One region of the Ferdinandcohnia sp. QZ13 genome, then DNA from elsewhere that is predicted to be linked to it. Evidence: a T-box and tRNA genes for the amino acid it is inferred to sense, from the RefSeq annotation. Region 1 holds a T-box; the other holds one or more tRNA genes.
The links. A T-box is a leader RNA that pairs with one kind of tRNA and senses whether it is charged. The one in region 1 lies ahead of leuS (leucine--tRNA ligase), so its partner is inferred to be a tRNA-Leu.

Region 1 (3,399 bases):
CTCTGCTCCACCGATGTAAATATCAACTGGTAACCATTCTTTTAATTTTTCCGGATCTGCTAGAGCTTCTTCATTATGTGGATCAATATAACGTAAATAGTACCAACAGCTACCTGCCCACTGTGGCATTGTGTTTGTTTCACGACGACCTTTTTTACCGGTCTTCTCATCAACCACATTTACCCAATCAGCGATATTCGCAAGAGGCGATTCGCCTGTTCCGGACGGTTTGATTTCCTTTGTTTTTGGAAGCATAAGTGGAAGTTCTTCCTCTGGAACAGTTGTCATTGTTCCATCTTCCCATTGAATAATTGGAATCGGTTCACCCCAATAACGCTGACGGCTAAATAACCAATCACGAAGTTTGTAGGTAATTTCCTTTTTACCAATCTTATTTTCCTCAAGCCATGCAATCATTTTAGTAATGGCTTCTTCTTTATTTAAGCCATTAAGAAAATCTGAATTTACATGTTCACCGTCACCTGTATATGCTTCTTTAGTAACATCTCCACCAGCAACTACTTCTTTAATCGGCAATTCAAATTTCACAGCAAATTCATAGTCGCGCTCATCATGGGCAGGAACTGCCATAATTGCGCCTGTTCCATAGCTCATTAAGACATAGTCCGCAATCCAGATTGGCATTTTTTCCTGATTTACAGGGTTGATGGCATATGCACCTGTGAATACCCCAGTTTTATCTTTTGCTAAGTCTGTACGCTCAAGATCACTCTTACTTTTAACTTTATTTAAGTAAGCATTAACTGCTTCTTTTTGTTCAGGTGTCGTGATTTTATCAACAAATGGGTGCTCAGGAGCAAGTACCGCGTAAGTTGCACCAAATAAAGTATCTGGACGTGTTGTGAAAACAGTAAATGTTTCATCATGTCCATCAATGTTGAAAGTTACATGTGCTCCTTCAGAACGACCGATCCAGTTACGCTGCATTTCTTTTAAGCTTTCCGGCCAGTCTAGTTCTTCTAAGTCTTCTAGTAAACGCTCAGCATATGCCGTAATTCGCAACACCCATTGTCTCATTGGGCGTCTTTCTACAGGATGGCCTCCACGTTCACTTTTTCCATCAATGACTTCTTCATTAGCAAGTACTGTTCCTAATGCTGGACACCAGTTAACAGGAATTTCATCAACATATGCTAAACCTTTTTCATAAAGCTTTGTGAAAATCCATTGTGTCCATTTATAATATTTAGGATCTGTTGTGTTAATTTCACGATCCCAATCATATGAAAATCCGAGTTCTTTAATTTGACGACGGAAGGTATTGATATTTTTTTCAGTGAATTCAGCAGGGTCATTTCCAGTATCTAATGCATATTGCTCAGCAGGTAACCCGAATGCATCCCATCCCATTGGGTGTAGAACATTATACCCTTGCATTCTCTTCATTCTTGATAAAATATCAGTAGCAGTATAGCCTTCTGGGTGACCTACATGTAGTCCTGCACCAGATGGATATGGAAACATGTCTAGCGCATAAAATTTACGCTTACCTTTGTCTTCAGTTGTCTTAAATGTTTTGTTCTGTTCCCAATACTGCTGCCATTTTTTTTCGATCTTTTGGTGATTAAAACTCATAAGACTTCCTCCTTAATAATCCTAAAAACCTCTAAAAAAAACAAAAAACCTCTAATCCCAAAAAGGGACGAGAGGATATGTATTCTTCCCGCGGTACCACCCACATTAGTGACAAATTGTGCACTCACTTCATTTATCCTTAACGCGGACCAGTCGATAAGCACTAGTTTGCTCCTGCATTTCATACTTATTGCTCTAAGGCGAGTTCATGTTCATCAACGATTGACTTGCACCACCCGTCAACTCTCTAACACGTGTGTAGAACACTACTACTCCTTTTCAACGCTTCATGTATTTTTGATTATATTCAGTATTGTATAGAATTTGTGATAGAACTGCAAGTAAAATAGGAAAATTTGGGCTTTTCCCCCAACATTATACCCAATTTATCTTTTACTAAACATGGACGGTTTATTTTTCAAATTAGCTCATTTTCCTTCTAAAATAAGACGAATCGTACTTTGTGAAAACAGCACTAAATTGTGATGTAATTTTGACTAAAAATGATGTTTCGAAGGCCTTTAAACCCTTACCACTATTGGAAAGTTGTTTATATGTTCACCTTTTCACAAACTGTACACAGATTACCATCAATATCGTGATTTAAATCACTCTTTGGGGTCCCCTCTCTGAATATGATTAAGGTGTAGAAGGAAATCAAAAACCAAATCAATAACCAAGTCAAGGGGGTAAAATTTTATGAACAAGCAAGTGAAATGGTTACTCGCATCATTGGTTGGAACTTCAATTGTTTTATCTGGTTGTGGAAAGCAAGATGTGACATTAGAGAAAAAGGTGGAGGCTCAAACAACTGCTACTGAAACAAAAACTGGGGAAATTATTGCCCCACACAAAGACCTTAACCAAGAACCAGTTCCTTTAAAAGTAGAAAGAGTTTCAGAAAATGTTGTAAATGTTGAAATGACTGCACAGATTACGGACATTGAAATTGACAAAGGCTATACCTATAAGGCTTGGACCTTTAATGGTGAAGCACCTGGACCTGTTGTAGTTGTAAACGAAGGTGACACTATTAACTTTACATTAAAAAATATGGATCCAGCTATTCCACATAGTATGGACTTCCATGCAGTACATGCTTCACCTTCAAAGGATTTCATTGATGTCATGCCTGATGAAAGTGGAACATTCTCTTATCCAGCAAACAAACCAGGAGTGTTCATGTATCACTGTGGTACAAAACCTGTGTTATCACATATTGCAAATGGCATGCATGGAACCATTATTGTTAAACCGAAAAATGGCTATCCAACAGATAATGAGATTGACAGAGAATACCTTATCATCCAAAACGAATGGTACAAATACAATGATTTAGATGACATGACAAACGGTGTACCTAGCCAGGTCGTATTTTCAACAAAAGCTCTTAAAGAAGGCGACTTAAACACAAATGGTGATACTTTCTCATTAAAAGAAACACCACTACTTGCAAAAGTGGGCGACAAAGTTAGACTTTACATTAACAACGTAGGTCCAAATGAAGTGAGCTCTTTCCACGTAGTTGGTACAATCTTTGACGACGTATATATCGACGGTAACCCATACAATCATATGGAAGGACTACAAACAGTAATGCTTCCTGCGAGCGGTGGTGCGGTTGTAGAATTCACTGTAATGAAAGAAGGAACATACTCAATCGTTACCCATCAATTTAACCACGTTCAAAAAGGAGCAGCAGCATTGTTAAAGGTAACTGCAGATGGGAAAGATGATGGAAGTACAGCAGCTGGGCATTAAAAAAGACCATATTAAAAAAGTACACAACTGGCACTTCTTAAT
Region 2 (3,399 bases), on a different contig from region 1:
AAATTACCATTCACGACATAACAGAAGCTTTAGTCAGCCCAGAACGAGACCCGCGTGATGAGTTGTCAAAACCATTACTTAAAAAAGACATCCTTAAGCTTGAAGACCTTGCAAAAGGAATGGAGCTCGAAGGAACTGTCCGAAATGTTGTAGATTTTGGAGCTTTCGTAGATATTGGGGTTAAGCAGGATGGCTTAGTTCATATCTCTAAACTTAGTAAAAACTTCGTCAAACACCCACTTGATGTTGTTTCAGTTGGTGACGTTGTAACCGTCTGGATTGACGACGTCGATGTAAAAAAAGGTAGGGTCGCATTAACAATGCTACCGCCACAAAGCTAAAAATGAAAACACTGCTTTTAAGAGCAGTGTTTTTTTCTATAAAAATACCAGCATTGATTCAAAACTTTAATTTGGTATCGATTTTTTTCATAAAAGGCACGTTTTATTTGATTCTGAAACCAAGTAGGCATACCCTAAACCTCCTCGTAAATAACTTTTATCCTCAGGAAAACAAAAAGAATGATACTATAGTAATTACAGTTGCCAAATTGCACGTTTGAGTATATATAGTGTATGCACATACAGTACGTCCTGTTCGAAAAGGATGGAAAGGAAGTAAAAAATGGAACAGTTTGAGTTGCAAAAAATCGTGGAAGAAGTTTCTCTTGAGTCCTTTGGAAAACCATTCCTTCATAAAGCAACATTCAATAATCGATTGCAAACGACCGGTGGCAGGTATTTATTGAAATCCCACAACATCGAATTAAATCCTAAATATTATCAGGAGCGTGGCATCGATGAGTTGGTGGGAATCATTAAACACGAACTCTGTCATTACCATTTGCATCTTGAAGGGAAGGGATACCAGCATCGCGATCGTGACTTTCGGAATCTCTTAAAAGCTGTCGATGCTCCGCGATTTTGTAAACCATTAGAATCCGTTAAGAAACGTAAAACTTCAAAACAATATTTGTATACCTGTAAAGGCTGTGGGATAGGATATGTAAGAAAAAGAAGAATCGATACAAATCGTTATGTTTGCGGAAAATGCTCTGGGAAATTAGTTGAAGTAAAAAAATATTGACTCGTGTTTATTCCTGTGATAAATTATAAAAGTCGCCGCGAAAACGGACAGACAAAAAACAGATAAATAACAGATGCTCTTGACAACAGGAAGGTCTGTTTTTATAATAAAGAATGTCGCTACATTATTCCGCAGTAGCTCAGTGGTAGAGCTATCGGCTGTTAACCGATCGGTCGTAGGTTCGAATCCTACCTGCGGAGCCAATGGAGAAGTACTCAAGTGGCTGAAGAGGCGCCCCTGCTAAGGGTGTAGGTCGCGTAAGCGGCGCGAGGGTTCAAATCCCTCCTTCTCCGCCAGCTTAAAATGGCCCGTTGGTCAAGCGGTTAAGACACCGCCCTTTCACGGCGGTAACACGGGTTCGAATCCCGTACGGGTCATACAATCATGGGATGTAGGATTCAAAATTCCTACCTCCCATTTCTATCTTTATAAATGGAGGATTAGCTCAGCTGGGAGAGCACCTGCCTTACAAGCAGGGGGTCGGCGGTTCGATCCCGTCATCCTCCACCATGAAAACCGTATAAATTTGCAACTACTTTATTATATATGATTTCAAAGGATAGTTGGGAATATCCTCTTGCGGAGAAGCTCATGCAGCATATTCGATGAAGATATTCGTGAAGTTAACTCAATGGGCTATAGCCAAGCGGTAAGGCAACGGACTTTGACTCCGTCATTCGTAGGTTCGAATCCTGCTAGCCCAGCCATTTTAGAGCCATTAGCTCAGTCGGTAGAGCATCTGACTTTTAATCAGAGGGTCGAAGGTTCGAGTCCTTCATGGCTCACCATTTCAATTGCATATGCGGGTGTGGCGGAATTGGCAGACGCGCTAGACTTAGGATCTAGTGTCTTTGACGTGGGGGTTCGAGTCCCTTCACCCGCACTGTATTTGATGTATTCGCGGTCGTGGCGGAATGGCAGACGCGCTAGGTTGAGGGCCTAGTGGGAGTTGATCCCGTGGAAGTTCGAGTCTTCTCGACCGCACCAAAAAAACTTTTTTAAAAAAGTACTTGCAATTGAGTGTGTGAGATGTTATTATAGAAAAGTCGCTGATTTTAAATCACTTCACAATATGCGCCCGTAGCTCAATTGGATAGAGCGTCTGACTACGGATCAGAAGGCTATGGGTTCGACTCCTTTCGGGCGCGCCATATTATATCGGGAAGTAGCTCAGCTTGGTAGAGCACTTGGTTTGGGACCAAGGGGTCGCAGGTTCGAATCCTGTCTTCCCGACCAGACGAAATTTAATATTTGCGGGTGTAGTTTAATGGTAAAACCTCAGCCTTCCAAGCTGATGTCGTGAGTTCGATTCTCATCACCCGCTCCAAATTAGTTCTTTGAAAACTAAACATAATACAAGCGTCAACGTTAATTCTAAGTAACAAACTTATTGAGCAATCAATACTCTTATTGGAGAGTTTGATCCTGGCTCAGGATGAACGCTGGCGGCGTGCCTAATACATGCAAGTCGAGCGAATCTGAGGGAGCTTGCTCCCAAAGATTAGCGGCGGACGGGTGAGTAACACGTGGGCAACCTGCCTGTAAGACTGGGATAACTTCGGGAAACCGGAGCTAATACCGGATAACATATGAGACCACATGGTCTCGTATTAAAAGATGGCTTTTAGCTATCACTTACAGATGGGCCCGCGGCGCATTAGCTAGTTGGTGAGGTAACGGCTCACCAAGGCGACGATGCGTAGCCGACCTGAGAGGGTGATCGGCCACACTGGGACTGAGACACGGCCCAGACTCCTACGGGAGGCAGCAGTAGGGAATCTTCCGCAATGGACGAAAGTCTGACGGAGCAACGCCGCGTGAGCGAAGAAGGTCTTCGGATCGTAAAGCTCTGTTGTTAGGGAAGAACAAGTATCGTTCGAATAGGGCGGTACCTTGACGGTACCTAACCAGAAAGCCACGGCTAACTACGTGCCAGCAGCCGCGGTAATACGTAGGTGGCAAGCGTTATCCGGAATTATTGGGCGTAAAGCGCGCGCAGGCGGTCCTTTAAGTCTGATGTGAAAGCCCACGGCTCAACCGTGGAGGGTCATTGGAAACTGGGGGACTTGAGTGCAGAAGAGGAGAGCGGAATTCCACGTGTAGCGGTGAAATGCGTAGAGATGTGGAGGAACACCAGTGGCGAAGGCGGCTCTCTGGTCTGTAACTGACGCTGAGGCGCGAAAGCGTGGGGAGCGAACAGGATTAGATACCCTGGTAGTCCACGCCGTAAACGATGAGTGCTAAGTGTTAGAGGGTTTCCGCCCTTTAGTGCTGCAGCAAACGCATTAAGCACTCCGCCTGGGGAGTACGGTC

Region 2: it has a tRNA-Leu gene. The T-box ahead of leuS (leucine--tRNA ligase) is inferred to sense a tRNA for this amino acid. The anticodon was not compared.

Annotation. Positions count from the first base shown of each region.
Region 1 covers NZ_JAVIVW010000015.1:766,691-770,089, forward strand. Annotated here, with positions in the region: gene leuS (leucine--tRNA ligase) at 1-1,596, opposite strand, end outside; T-box leader at 1,657-1,888, opposite strand; gene RGU12_RS17455 (multicopper oxidase domain-containing protein) at 2,296-3,357, shown strand.
Region 2 covers NZ_JAVIVW010000002.1:57,513-60,911, reverse strand. Annotated here, with positions in the region: gene RGU12_RS11980 (Tex family protein) at 1-341, shown strand, start outside; gene cmpA (cortex morphogenetic protein CmpA) at 359-472, opposite strand; gene RGU12_RS11970 (SprT family protein) at 625-1,086, shown strand; tRNA gene RGU12_RS11965 (tRNA-Asn) at 1,215-1,289, shown strand; tRNA gene RGU12_RS11960 (tRNA-Ser) at 1,292-1,382, shown strand; tRNA gene RGU12_RS11955 (tRNA-Glu) at 1,392-1,463, shown strand; tRNA gene RGU12_RS11950 (tRNA-Val) at 1,521-1,596, shown strand; tRNA gene RGU12_RS11945 (tRNA-Gln) at 1,719-1,793, shown strand; tRNA gene RGU12_RS11940 (tRNA-Lys) at 1,799-1,874, shown strand; tRNA gene RGU12_RS11935 (tRNA-Leu) at 1,889-1,969, shown strand; tRNA gene RGU12_RS11930 (tRNA-Leu) at 1,987-2,073, shown strand; tRNA gene RGU12_RS11925 (tRNA-Arg) at 2,161-2,237, shown strand; tRNA gene RGU12_RS11920 (tRNA-Pro) at 2,246-2,322, shown strand; tRNA gene RGU12_RS11915 (tRNA-Gly) at 2,340-2,413, shown strand; rRNA gene RGU12_RS11910 (16S ribosomal RNA) at 2,494-3,399, shown strand, end outside.